DNA from 2 places in the Photobacterium swingsii genome. Region 2 is predicted to be linked to the other one. Evidence: predicted binding sites of a transcription regulator. Region 2 holds the regulator's gene; the other holds the start of a gene.
The links. The regulator MetJ, encoded in region 2, represses methionine synthesis genes. The targets are predictions, from matches to a motif close to TTAGACNTNTANANGTCTAA.

Region 1 (7,549 bases), 280 kb from region 2:
GTAATGAATTTCCCAACCACGGCGCTGAGCTTCCATCATCATGGCAAAGCTGGAGTCTTTTTTAATGTTGATAGACTCGATAGGGTCCATCACGATACCCAGTTTGATCATTGCTGTTTTCCTCTTGTTAGCCCAGATCGCCGAAGCGAACTTGTAAAGCAGTAATAGCTGTCATTGCTGTTGTCTCGGTACGCAGTACGCGAGGGCCCAACAAGACTTCATCAAAGGTGTATTGCTCGGTCATTGAAATTTCGTCAGCCGATAAGCCGCCCTCAGGACCAATCAGTAGTTTCACTTTGGTGACAGGCTCTGGCAGGGTGTTGATCGAATAAGTGGCACGAGGGTGCAGGTTCAGTTTTAACCCGTCATACGCTTCGGCACACCAGTCTTCGAGTTTCATTACTGGACGAATTTCAGGGACGACATTACGGCCGCATTGTTCGCAGGCAGCAATTGCAATCTTTTGCCATTGAGCGAGTTTCTTCTCAAAACGCTCAGCGTTTAGCTTAACGCCACAGCGCTCTGAAATTAGTGGGGTAATGGTTTTAACCCCCAGTTCTACCGACTTTTGAATGGTGAATTCCATTTTTTCACCACGAGAGATCACTTGGCCAAGATGAATATCGAGCGGTGATTCAACGCTATTTTCATTACGAGCTTGAATTTCAACCTCAACATTCTTTTTGTTAGCGGCGGTGATCACGGCTGGGAACTCGGCATCGCTGCCGTCAAACATCAGCACTTCTTGACCCGGCTGCATACGCATTACGCGGCCGACGTGGTTGGCTGCATCATCACAAAGCATCACTTTTCCCTGAGATGGCAGTGACTCTGGGTGGTAAATACGTGGAATTCTCATGGTTAGGTCGATAACTCAGTAGTAAATAAATTGGCAAGCAGAATACTAACATGGATACGCGTAAGGTGAATTACAAGAGGGCGATCGTGTTTATCGCCCTTTTTATTCAGGATAACGCTGCGAGGTATCCGGTTTACTGCGGGAAAAATTATAGCTTAGCCTTGTTACAGGCTTCTAAAACAAATGGATTGTTGGTGCCTTGTGCTTTTTTGATGCGGCGGTCGCGTTCACACTCCCATTGATCGACTGGGTATTGGCGGTTCCATGCTTCCATTAATTGACGCTGCTGGCGTGACAGGTTCAATTCTCGGTATTCTTGAGCCATGTATAAATAGATACGTGAAATCGCCCCGCGAGCAGCGACAGGTGGATCAACGCGTTTATTTTTGAAGTCGACCTTCATATCACATTGGCCATAGAAGGCCCCTTGATTGCCGTTCCACGGTAGAAATTGGTAATTGGAGCGGTCACCGTTAACTTCACCAATCGCTGGTGTGAGGTTATGTAAATCGGACTCCATTACTTTAAAGCGTTTGTCTTTACGGCAGTTTTTTCGGCCGCCATCTTGCCAGCATTGGAGTTGATGACCAAATTGCCACGCAGGTACGACATGCTCCCACTCAATACGACTGGCGCGTTTAAGTTGTTTACGCACTTGGTAGCCGCAATTATCAAGATCTGGGATCCCTTTTTTGCCTTTCCATTCGATATCACAGCCGCAATAAAAACTAACAGGATGATCTTTATAGATTTTTACGGCTTGTTTTTTAGCATTAGAAAATGAAGTAGGGTGTTTGCCTTCTGCATGGCTTGTGGTTGGTAATAGCAGTAGGCCGAGTAGGGCTAAGTATGCGCGTTTCATGGGTCGTTTTGGCTCACAATAGGTTTGATAGGCTTATCAATATCTTACTATTTTAGAACCATATCACAGTAAGCTGTACCTATAACTTACCCAGTTACACAAAAGGAACGATGAAAAGCCAATATTGGTAGAGTCAGCGTGCAGGCTAAGTGTGATGAAGGAGAAGGCTAGAGAAGGATGTGTTTAAGCACACAGTGTAAGAGGCTGGCGGCACTGGCGGCAATGGTAGCTGACTTGGCCACGTGCAACCTTATTATGGCGACGAACGGTGAGCTGATGTTGGCTACATTGGCACTGATAAGAAAAGGTTTTTCCTTGTACCGAGCTAACATCAAAACTGTGGGTAGTACGTGCTGGGATACCGAAGACTTGAGTCATGATAGTTTGCCACTCTTTACCATGTGGCCGAACACGGCCAAAAAGCTTAAAGGTGATCAAATGCGCGACTTCGTGTGGTACCACTTCATCGAGAAAAGCTTGCGGGTTTTCTTTTAGCAATACGGGATTAAAGCGTACTTCCCATCCCTGTAACCGTGCACTACCTGCTATCTTTCCCCCTTGACGAAAGCTAACGGTTGGCATTGCAAATCGCTTTTGCAAACGTTGATTAGCATGCGAAATACAGGATTCGACTTTAGCAATGACTTGAGATTGAAGTGAGGACATGCGTGCTTAAAATTGCTGGGGGAGTGGGCAGTATAAATAGTTTTGGGAAACGCGACAATAACGGCGACCTCTGGGTATTTTCTTGTTGGCTGCGAGCGAGTGTGGAGAAAGTTGCTTCGAGTTGGTAATAAAAAAGGAAGCCGAGGCTTCCTTTTTTCTATCAAGATTTGGTTGGCTTAATGCCAAGGCAAACTTATTTGATGTTAGCGAAATCGCGAAGGATTGCGGCTTTATCTGTTGCTTCCCAAGGGAATTCGTCACGACCAAAGTGGCCGTATGCCGCTGTCTTTTGGTAGATAGGCTGAAGTAGGTTCAGCATTTCTTGTAGACCGTAAGGGCGTAGGTCGAAGTTCTGACGAACTGCTTCGATGATGATGTCGTGAGACACTTTTTCAGTACCGAAGGTTTCAACCATGATAGACGTTGGATCTGCAACACCGATAGCGTAAGAAAGTTGGATTTCACAACGATCGGCTAGGCCTGCTGCAACGATGTTTTTCGCTACGTAACGTGCTGCGTATGCTGCACTACGGTCGACTTTTGATGGATCTTTACCAGAGAATGCACCACCGCCGTGACGAGCTGCGCCGCCGTAGGTATCAACGATGATTTTACGGCCCGTTAGACCACAGTCACCCATAGGACCACCGATAACAAAGCGGCCGGTTGGGTTGATGAAGAAGTTAGTGTCTTTGGTGATCCACTCTTGTGGCAGTACTGGCTTGATGATTTCTTCCATTACTGCTTCACGTAGATCTGGCGTTGTTACTGAATCACAGTGCTGCGTAGAAAGAACAACGGCATCAATACCAACAATTTTGCCTTGGTCGTATTGGAAAGTAACTTGAGATTTCGCATCTGGGCGAAGGAAGTCTAGTTTACCGCTCTTACGTACTTCAGCTTGCTTCTTAACCAGAAGGTGAGAGTAAGTAATTGGCGCTGGCATTAGAATGTCAGTTTCGTTGGTTGCGTAACCGAACATAATACCTTGGTCACCTGCGCCCTGTTCTTTAGGGTCTGCTTTATCAACACCTTGGTTGATATCTGGTGATTGCTTACCGATGGTGTTTAGAACAGCACAAGAATTGGCATCAAAGCCCATGTCTGAGTGAACGTAGCCAATTTCACGTACCGTTTCACGAGTGATCTCTTCGATATCAACCCAAGCTGATGTCGTGATTTCACCGCCAACCATTACCATGCCGGTTTTTACGTAAGTCTCACAAGCAACACGTGCTTTTGGGTCTTGCTCTAGAATTGCATCCAATACTGCATCAGAAATTTGGTCTGCAATTTTATCTGGATGACCTTCAGATACTGACTCAGAAGTAAACAGGTGTTTTGCCATGAGAATTCTCACTTGTAGGTATTCGTAGTTGTAATATAAGTAGCACTTTTATGCGGGCTAGGTGCCGTTCTATTCATACGTATACACGTTCGTATGTATAGAGCTACTTCCGTCTAGACGTCTATAATACTCAAACGAGAGTGAAAATCAACAATACTTATTTTGTGGTTTTTTTATATTGCTGACGCAAACGATTACTTTAACTGTGCGAAATCTCTGCGTTTTTGTGACATCAAGGTAGCAGCTTATTGAAAACAGACTTATTTTGTTCAGGAAATCGTTTGCAGTGAGGGCAAATACTTTGCGACAATACCCGCCCGCCGATTCCTGGTTAATTTACCGCGCCTGTGAAAGGGCACTTAGAAAGGTAAATAACCATAATACAACAGTCTACGAACCTCTGGAGCAGACATGTCTTCTCGTAAAGATCTAGCTAATGCAATTCGTGCCCTAAGCATGGATGGTGTTCAACAAGCTAACTCAGGCCACCCAGGCGCACCTATGGGTATGGCTGATATCGCTGAAGTACTGTGGCGTGGCCACATGAACCACAACCCACAAAACCCTGAGTGGGCTGATCGCGACCGTTTCATTTTGTCGAACGGCCACGGTTCAATGCTAATTTACTCTCTGCTTCACCTGACGGGTTACGATCTATCAATTGATGATCTGAAGAACTTCCGTCAACTGCATTCTAAAACACCGGGTCACCCTGAATACGGTTATGCACCGGGTGTTGAAACAACGACTGGTCCTCTAGGCCAAGGCATTACAAACGGTGTTGGTATGGCAATGGCTGAGAAAGCCCTAGCTGCACAATTCAACCGTGAAGGCCACGACATCGTTGACCACAACACGTACGTGTTCATGGGCGATGGCTGTCTAATGGAAGGTATCTCTCACGAAGCATGTTCACTGGCGGGTACGCTAGGTCTGGGCAAGCTGATTGCGTTCTGGGATGACAACGGCATCTCTATCGACGGTGAAGTGGAAGGTTGGTTCTCTGACGATACGCCTAAGCGTTTCGAAGCGTACGGCTGGCATGTTATTCCTGCGGTTGATGGTCACGATGCTGACGCAATCAACGCTGCGATTGAAGCGGCTAAAGCAGAAACAGGTCGTCCAACGCTTATCTGTACTAAAACCATCATCGGTTTTGGTTCGCCAAACAAAGCGGGTTCACACGATTGTCACGGTGCACCACTAGGCGCTGAAGAAATCGCAGCAGCACGTGAATTCCTTGGTTGGAACCACGGTCCTTTCGAAATCCCAGCTGACATTGCAGCTGAGTGGGATGCGAAAGAAGCAGGCGCAGCAAAAGAAGCAAGCTGGAACGAGAAGTTCGCAGCGTACGAAGCGGCTTACCCTGAGCTAGCAGCAGAATACAAACGTCGTGTAAACGGTGAGCTACCTGCACAGTGGGAAGAAAAAGCATCAGCAATCATTGCCGATCTTCAAGCGAACCCAGCGAACATCGCTTCACGTAAAGCCTCACAAAACGCACTAGAAGCGTTTGGTGCGATGCTACCAGAATTCATGGGCGGCTCGGCTGACCTTGCGCCTTCTAACCTGACTATGTGGTCGGGCTCTAAGTCGCTAACGGCTGACGATTTCGCGGGTAACTACATCCACTACGGTGTACGTGAATTCGGTATGACAGCGATCATGAACGGTATTGCGCTACACGGTGGCTTTGTACCATACGGTGCAACTTTCCTAATGTTCATGGAATACGCGCGTAACGCAATGCGTATGGCTGCACTAATGAAAGTGCAAAACATCCAAGTTTACACTCATGATTCAATTGGCCTAGGCGAAGATGGTCCTACTCACCAACCGGTTGAGCAGATCGCTTCTTTACGTCTAACGCCAAATATGAGCACATGGCGTCCATGTGACCAAGTTGAATCAGCCGTGGCTTGGAAACTAGCCATCGAGCGTAAAGATGGCCCGACTTCGCTAATCTTCTCGCGTCAAAACCTTGCACAGCAAGAGCGTGACGCTGAGCAAGTAGCGAACATCGCGAAGGGTGGCTACATCCTGAAAGATTGTGAAGGCAAGCCTGAGCTAATTCTTATTGCGACAGGTTCTGAAGTTGAGCTAGCGGTTAACGCTGCGGCTGAACTAACCGCTGAAGGCAAGAAGGTACGCGTAGTATCTATGCCTGCAACGGACGCGTTTGACAAGCAAGATGCAGAATACCGTGAGTCTGTACTGCCATCTGATGTAACTGCACGTATTGCTGTAGAAGCAGGTATTGCTGACTTCTGGTACAAGTACGTTGGTTTCGGTGGCAAGATCATCGGTATGACAACATTTGGTGAGTCTGCACCAGCAGGCGAGCTATTCAAAATGTTCGGTTTCACGACTGAAAACGTTGTGAACACAGCGAAAGAATTACTTGCATAATTGCAGGGCTCTTATGCTAATGAAAGGCTTCCTTCGGGAAGCCTTTTTTATTGATGGTTATGAAGTCGAGTGCAATTCGAACAGTATTTATGTGAGCTAAGCATATAAAAGCTAAATGGTGAGAAGAGTCACATTTATGATGATTCTGGGCAGAGCTTGTTATACACTTACGCGGCTTAATTCTTATGTAGCACGGATATGACACTAAAAGTCGCAATTAACGGATTTGGCCGAATTGGCCGCAGTGTGTTACGCGCCTTGTACGAGAGCGGTAAACACCAGCAAATAGACATCGTGGCAGTTAACGAGTTGGCTGAGCCTGAAGCTATGGCCCACTTGTTACAATATGATACTAGCCATGGTCGTTTCTTTAAGCCTGTCTCTCATGATCAGGAGCACTTGTTTATTGCCCATCAAAATGGCGAACAAGACTCTATCCGTATCCTTCATCAAAGTGATATTAACTTACTGCCTTGGCGTGACCTCGATGTTGACATTGTGCTCGACTGTACGGGGATTTTTGGCTCTCGTGAAGATGGGCTAGCCCACCTTCAAGCTGGCGCGAAGAAAGTGTTATTCTCACACCCTGCTGCAACTGATATCGACAATACCATTATTTATGGTGTGAACCATGAAACGCTGAAGCCAGATGACCGTATTGTGTCAAATGGTTCGTGTACCACTAACTGTATTGTCCCTGTTATTAAAGTGCTGGACGAAGCCTTCGGGATCGAGTCGGGCACGATCACAACGATTCACTCCTCCATGAATGACCAACAGGTCATTGATGCATACCACACAGATTTACGCCGTACTCGCGCAGCTAGCCAGTCAATTATTCCGGTTGATACTAAACTGCACTTGGGTATTGGTCGCATATTTCCGAAACTTTCTGACAAATTTGAAGCTATTTCGGTCCGAGTACCGACAATAAATGTGACCGCGATGGATTTAAGCGTCACAGTTAAAACAAATGTGAAAGTTAATGACGTAAATCAATCACTGTTGGACGCGACTCGTTGTACATTAGCAAATATTGTAGATTACACCGAAGCACCACTGGTCTCGATCGACTTTAATCACGATCCTCATAGCGCGATAGTCGACGGAACACAAACCCGAGTCAGTAATCAGCACCTAATTAAAATGCTGGTGTGGTGTGATAATGAATGGGGATTTGCCAATCGGATGTTAGATACCGCATTGGCGATGCATCAAAGCTACGATGGTCTCCCAACGGGAGAGTAGCCTTTTAGCCTGCACTAACGGCTAAAGTAGACAGATAAAGTAAAGAATTCGTGAGTTGGGCACAGTGCCGAGCTTGAAAGATTTTAGCTAACTTTGAAAAGGGACAAAGAATGTCTGTAATCAAGATGACTGACCTGGAACTTGCAGGTAAACGCGT
Region 2 (7,549 bases):
TGCGGGATGGTGACGTGCTGTCGATACCAGCACGTGAACTGGTACCCGGCGATATCCTTAAAATCAATACTGGCGACATCTTAGCTGCAGATGTGCGGATCATTGAAGCCAATCGACTTTCTATTGATGAAGCTGCTCTAACGGGGGAATCTGAGCCTGTTGATAAGCGTATTGCTGAGCTTGATGGTGACAACATTGGCTTGGGTGATCAGGTCAATATGGGGTTCATGACCACGATTGTCACGTCAGGTAATGGTTATGGCGTTGTTGTTGGTACGGGAATGCAAACTGAAGTTGGCCACATTGCCGACATGATGACCAACACTGAAGAAACTAAGACGCCGATGCAAGTTCGCATGGATACCATCGCGCATACATTGATGATTGCAGCCCTATCAGTGGTTGCTGTTGTGTGTGCCATTGGTCTCTACCACGGTATGCCATGGTTGGAAATTTTAAATACGGGTATCTCGTTATCTGTTGCTGCTATTCCTGAAGGTCTACCAACAGTTGTATCTATTGTATTGACCATGGGTTCCACCAAGATGGTGAAGAGTAACGCCTTGGCAAAACAACTTTCTGCGATTGAGACGCTGGGCTCCACTACGGTTATTTGTTCGGATAAGACAGGTACGCTGACTCAAAACCAAATGCAGGTGATGCAAGCATACGATGCCGCTGGTCGTTACTGGAAAGTGACGGGTAAAGGTTTCGATCTTAAAGGGGAGTTTGAACCACAGAAACATCAAGTTGCCGTGGCAGATAGCCCTGAAATGATGCGTGGCCTTACTGTTGCGACTTTATGTAACGATGCACAGTATCTGCAAGAAAAAGGTAAATACGCCGTCCGTGGTAACCCAACAGAGGGCGCATTGATTGTTGCTGCGGCTAAAGCCGGCTTACAGCAGGGCAATATGCTGGCATCGGGTGAGTTTACGATTGTTGAAAAATTCCCGTTTGATTCTGGACGTAAGATGGCTTCTGTCATTGTACGAGATAAAGCAGGCCAACACTTCCTTGCTGTCAAAGGTGCGCCCGATGTGATCCTGCGTAATGCATCAGGCTTTATGATTGATGGCACGGTTGTGGCGCACTCTGAGCAAGAAATGCAAGGTAATCTTGCATTGGCAACCAGCCCTGCAGAACAGCATATTGCAAATTATCAACAAGCAATCAAAGAGTTTGCTGATCAAGCGCTGCGTACTCTGGCCGTTGGGTTCCGTCCATTAACCGACGAAGATCTAGAGCGTGACCATCACGAGCTTGAGCACGACATTACCATCCTTGGCCTTTACGGCATCATGGATCCACCGCGTCCTGAAGTACGTGATGCAGTGAACAGTTGTTTTGATGCCGGCGTTCGTACTGTCATGATCACCGGTGACCACGCCCTTACTGCGGCAGCGGTTGCCCGCGATATCGGTATTATTCGCTCTGAAAACGATAAAGTGATCACGGGCGCTCAGCTTGATGAGATGGACGATGAAGCACTGCGTCGCATTTGTCCTGAAGTCGCTGTATTTGCGCGAGTTAGCCCAGAGCATAAGCTACGTATTGTTAAAGCGCAGCAGGACAATAACGAAGTCCCTGCCATGACAGGTGATGGTGTGAACGATGCCCCAGCACTGCGTCGCGCTGACATCGGAGTAGCGATGGGGATTGCAGGCACCTCGGTGGCGAAGGACTCTGGTGATTTGATATTGCTGGATGATAACTTCAGCACCATAGTCAAAGCCGTGCGCCAAGGTCGTCAGATCTTCGATAACTTACGCAAGTTTATTCGTCAGGCATTGACAGCCAATGTGGGTGAAGTGGCGGTGATCTTGATTGCCTTTCTGATGATGGGGCCAGAGACTATCTTGCCGCTGACACCACTGATGATTTTGTGGATCAACTTGGTCTCTGATGGTTTACCAGCCTTGGCATTGGGGGTTGAGCCAGAAGAAAAAGACGTGATGTCACGTAAACCGCGCAAGCGTAACGAAGGCTTCTTTGGTGACAACTTGGGCGCCAAGATAGTGATCCGTGGTTTAGCACTGGGTGGCATGAGTTACGTAGCATTTAGCTGGGCGTTGAATGCGGGTCATAGCGCGCAGTATGCACAGACGGTTGCTTTCGCCATGCTGATCTTTGCACAACTGTGGCACTTATTTGATTCGCGTAGCTTTACAACGCTATACCGCAAAAATCCATTCACCAATAAGTACCTACTAGGCGCAGTAGCCTTGTCTGCAACCCTATCACTGAGCGTGATGTACACAGGCTTAGGTCAAATGATCTTTAATACCGAAGCACTGTCGTTTGGTCACCTAATGACTGTGATTATTGCGGCATCTGTACCGACATTCTTACTGTCGGGTATCAAAGAAATAACGAAAGTGAAATTCGTCTAACCCAACTGTCAGCCCTCTTTTTAGGGGGCTGACCCTTCGACGAGCAATGTAATACAAGAGGTTATGACGTGAAAAAAATCATTCTATATTCCGCATTACTGTTGGTGGGGCTAGTGTGCTCACAACTGCTACCATCATTCATTGCCGGCTACGGCCAACTGCAACCCACCATTATGGTGCTGACCATGTCAGCGCTGGCCTACATCATGATCAATGTTGGTCGTGAATTTGAAATTGATAAGAACAACTTAAAACAATACCGCTGGGATTACGTGGTCGCAATGACAACGGCAACCTTCCCGTGGATTGGCGTTGTGCTGTATTTCATTTTTGTCCTTATGCCAGCAGAGATGTGGAGTAATGTCGACGCGTGGACAGAGACCTTAGTGATTGGCCGCTTTGCTGCGCCAACGTCTGCGGGTGTACTGTTTGCGATGTTAGCTGCCGCGGGATTAGGGGCGACCTGGATGTTTAGTAAAGCGCGTGTATTAGCCATCTTTGATGATCTCGATACCGTGCTCTTGATGATCCCTTTATCAATTTTAGTGGTGGGCTGGCAGCCTGCATTAGGTGTCACTTTAGTCTTAATGTTTGGCTTATTAGCGCTGGGTTATCGCTATTTACACCTTTGGTCTATTCCATCGTCAGCGGGTGCTGTGATGGGCTATTCCGTCATTATTGCGTTGCTGTGTGAGTTGTTTTATTTACGCAGTGGCGTCCATTTCGAAGTCTTGCTACCCGCTTTCGTGTTGGGGTGCATGATGAAATCGCAACATGAATCCGCCGCCGATCAACAAGTATCAAGCTTTGTGGCTGGTGTGTTTATGATGTTGGTTGGTCTGAGCTTGCCGCAAATCTTTGGGGGAGTAGCAACCTCCTCATCAGAGAGCATCACAGTGGCAATGCCAGCAATGTCGTTAGCTGAAATTACTTACCACGTGTTGATCATTTCTGTGATTGCCAATATCGGCAAGATGTTCCCACTGTTCTGTTACCGCAAAGAAGCCACGTTGAAAGAGCGTTTAGCGTTGTCGATCAGCATGTGGCCGCGCGGTGAAGTAGGTGCAGGTGTGTTGATGATAAGCATAGGTTATGGCTTTGGTGGCCCTATTGTCACGATCAGCATGCTGTCGCTGGCGCTGAACTTAGTGCTAACCGGTGTGTTCATCATGGTGGTGAGAAAACTTATTTTGAGTGAGAAACAGCAAGGAGAGAGTTATGAAAAAGCGTGAACTTAAGATACTTGGAATCGTTATTACTATTTTTCTTTTGACGCTGGTTGTAGGGCGAACCGCGTAAAAGAGCTGATAAAGTAAAAGCTACCATTAATTAGATAACGAAGTAGCGTGTTTCCTTATTTACTGACTGTGATTCCAAAGTTGTCATCACAGTCAGTTTTTTGTTGGTTATCAACTTACTCGTTGATGTCTTCGTAAGTAATTCCCATCGCATCCATCAAAGCTTTCGCTTCTGCCGGTAAGTCATCAGGACGGTCTTTACGAATATCGTCATCCGTTGGTAACGGTTGGCCGGTATAAGCATGCAAAAATGCTTCGCACAGTAATTCACTATTGGTCGCATGGCGCAGGTTATTTACCTGACGACGTGTACGTTCATCAGTCAGAATTTTTAAGACTTTTAATGGAATTGACACCGTAATTTTTTTTACTTGTTCGTTTTTCTTACCGTGTTCCGCGTATGGACTGATGTACTCGCCATTCCACTCTGCCATGTTTTACCTTCTCAGCGTTGTTGTTTTTACCGCCGCTCAGGTTATTTCATGCCATGACTATACTGAGAAAACCTCAGAGAATATGGGGTCATACGAAATAACTGCGAGTAGGGCAGTGAGTCATAATTAAAGTTTGGGTGAATTTTAGCGATATTTACCGCCATAAGCAAAGACATATAGACGTCTAGAAGTGTTGACGTCCCAGTTTTATATGGTTAATGTTGGTGAAGGAATTTTATTCGGCATTAAACCGAAACAAGGAAGGTTAATATGAGTGACAAGAAACTTGCCACTATTGCAGTTCGTACCGGCATTGAATCCGATTCTCAGCACCACGCTGTTGTCCCACCTATCTATCTCACATCTACGTACAGTTTTCCACAGCTGGGTGAGGTACCGCAATTCGATTACTCCCGCTCTGGTAACCCAAGTCGCAATATGTTGGCCGATGCACTGACAGAATTAGAAGGTGGTGCGGGTGGTGTTGTGACAAGTTGTGGAACGGCAGCGATTAACCTTCTTGTTTCTGCGATATTAGGCCCAGACGATCTGATTATAGCGCCGCATGACTGCTATGGCGGCACTTACCGACTATTTAATACCCGTGCCAACAAAGGTGACTTCAAGGTTGAGTTTGTTGATCAATCTGATCCTCTGGCGTTTGCCGCTGCGCTGGCTCGACAACCGAAAATTATTTGGGTGGAAACCCCCTCCAACCCCTTACTTCGCGTGATTGACGTAGAAGCTTTGTGTCAGCAAGCCAAAGCCGCAGGGGCGCTGGTGGCCGTAGATAACACCTTCCTTTCACCAGTCTTGCAGCAACCTATCGCATTAGGAGCAGATTTTGTGGTGCACTCGACGACCAAGTACATCAATGGCCATTCTGATGTCGTCGGCGGTATTCTGATTTCTGCTGATGCCGAGCAGGCTGAGAACATTGCATGGTGGGCTAACTGTATTGGTGCAACAGGCGCACCTTTTGATGCATACCTGACCCTAAGGGGCTTACGTACGTTAGTGCCACGGATGAAGATGCACGAAGAAAATGGGGCGCAGGTGCTGGCTTTCTTACAAAACCACCCCCAAGTTGCGGCTATTTATCACCCAAGTTTGCCGGATCATCCAGGCCACGACATCGCGAAGCGTCAACAGAAAGGGTTTGGTTCTATGATTAGTTTTGAGTTGGCGGGGAGTTTCCAACAACTTGAGGTGTTCGTGAAAGCGCTGAAATGTTTCTCGCTTGCGGAATCTTTGGGGGGAACTGAAAGCTTGATAGCCCATCCATCGAGCATGACACACCGTGCGATGTCAGATGAAGCGCAAGCCGAAGCGGGTATCAATACGGCATTATTGCGTCTATCGGTAGGGCTGGAAGATCCTACCGATCTTGTAGCCGATCTTGCACAAGCCTTTCAGCAAGCTGTCGAGGTAGGATAAATGAGCCAAGTACAAGCACGTCAATTACATAAGTTTGGCGGCAGTAGTCTAGCAGATGCTGAGTGCTATCGCCGCGTTGCAACGATTTTGCAAGAGTACTCGGCAGCCGAAGATCTGATTGTGGTCTCTGCGGCGGGTAAAACAACCAACCGTCTCATAGAATGGTTAGCCTTGCTGGCAAAAGACGGTCGTCATGCGCATGAAGTGTTGCAGGAGCTACGTCAGTATCAGCAAGATTTAATCACGGATTTATTGCCTGAACTCGCCGCTGACGAATTGCAAACTCAGCTTCACCTTGAGTTGAGTGCCTTATCGGCATTGAGTGAATTAGACCTTGATGAGGCGACTCGTGCCAAGGTGTTAGGGCACGGTGAACTGTGGTCTGCACGGCTACTTGCCGCTGTGCTTAATGCGAGTGCTTTACCGGCTTGTTCACTCGATTCTCGCCAGTTTTTACGGGCTGAACTTGCCGCACAACCTGAAGTCGATTGCGCGGCTTCACGGCCATTACTGCAACAACAACTGGTGCAGCATAGCCAGCATCGGATTGTGATCACAGGCTTTATGGCGCAAAACCACACGGGGCAAACCGTGCTATTGGGGCGTAATGGTTCTGATTATTCGGCAACCGTGATTGGCGCCTTGGCCGATGTTGCGCGAGTGACGATTTGGAGTGATGTCGCAGGGGTCTATAGTGCCGATCCGCGCCAAGTTAAAGATGCTTGCTTACTACCCTTATTACGGCTTGATGAAGCCAGTGAGTTAGCACGTCTTGCGGCACCTGTACTCCATAGCCGTACCCTCCAGCCCGTTGCGCAGAGCACGATAGATTTAACTTTGCGTTGCAGTCATCAACCCGAATCGGGATCGACGCGGGTGGAACGCGTATTAGCTTCTGGTCGTGGCGCAAAGATTGTGACCTCACTAGATGATGTTTGTTTGATTGAGCTTGATGTACCACGTGCGAATGACTTTGAACCAGTGCGTAAAGAGTTAGATCGCACTTTACTCCGAGCTCAGCTGCCACCGCTGGCCCAAAGCGTGGATCCAGAACAAGGTCGTATTTTGCTGGCTTATACGGGTGAGGTGGTCAATGGTGTTTTAGGGTTACTGCAAGATAGCGGTATTGCTGCTGAATTACGGTTACGTGATGGTTTCACTATGATCGCAGTGGTGGGAGCGGGTGTGGTCAATAACCCTGTGCATTGTCACGGTTTCTATCAGCAACTTAAAGGTCAACCGGTTGAGTTTCTGGCTGAAGCTGAATCAGGTTTGAGTCTTGTGGCTATTTTACGCCATGTGAACCCTGAAACCTTGATCGGCCGCGTCCACCAAAGTTTATTCCAAGCCCAAAAGCGGATTGGCTTGGTGCTGTGTGGCAAAGGTAACATAGGCAGTCGCTGGCTTGAGTTATTTGAAACTGAGCGTGAGCAACTGAGTAAGCGTCATGGTAAGACATTTACCTTGATCGGTGTGGCCGACAGTCGTCGTCATTGGATTGATTATGAAGGTATCGCTCCTTCACGGGCATTAACCTGTTTTAACGATGAAGCGGTTGAATATGCAGAGGGTGAATTACTGTCGACTTTAGCGGCACACCCATACGATGACGTGGTGGTGTTAGATGTGACAGCCAGTGCTGAGCTAGCGGTGAAATACCCGCAGGTTGCTGAGAGTGGTTTACACCTGATATCCGCAAACAAAGTGGCAGGCTCGGCATCAAGTGCTGATTATCATGCGGTGCAGGATGCGTTTGCCAAAACCAGTCGGCACTGGTTGTATAACGCCACGGTTGGCGCGGGCTTACCTGTAAATCACACTGTGCGTGATTTACGAGAGAGTGGCGATGATATTATTGCGGTGTCTGGCATTTTCTCTGGCACCTTGTCATGGTTATTTCAGCAGTACGATGGTTCAGTGCCGTTTTCAGCCTTGATTGAGCAAGCGTGGCAGCAAGGGTTAACTGAACCCGATCCTCGCCATGATT

Region 1: metK (methionine adenosyltransferase) is a predicted target of MetJ. The motif match lies at 3,849-3,868, and genes of this name have one in related genera.

What each region holds. Positions count from the first base shown of each region.
Region 1 covers NZ_AP024852.1:505,009-512,557, forward strand. The annotation lists gene gshB (glutathione synthase) at 1-111, opposite strand, end outside; gene rsmE (16S rRNA (uracil(1498)-N(3))-methyltransferase) at 128-859, opposite strand; gene OCU77_RS02495 (endonuclease) at 1,008-1,721, opposite strand; gene OCU77_RS02500 (SprT family zinc-dependent metalloprotease) at 1,905-2,387, opposite strand; gene metK (methionine adenosyltransferase) at 2,581-3,735, opposite strand; gene tkt (transketolase) at 4,147-6,144, shown strand; gene epd (erythrose-4-phosphate dehydrogenase) at 6,343-7,392, shown strand; gene OCU77_RS02520 (phosphoglycerate kinase) at 7,503-7,549, shown strand, end outside.
Region 2 covers NZ_AP024852.1:222,335-229,883, forward strand. The annotation lists gene OCU77_RS01045 (cation-translocating P-type ATPase) at 1-2,393, shown strand, start outside; gene OCU77_RS01050 (hypothetical protein) at 2,462-3,625, shown strand; gene metJ (met regulon transcriptional regulator MetJ) at 3,808-4,125, opposite strand; gene OCU77_RS01060 (O-succinylhomoserine (thiol)-lyase) at 4,396-5,562, shown strand; gene OCU77_RS01065 (bifunctional aspartate kinase/homoserine dehydrogenase II) at 5,563-7,549, shown strand, end outside.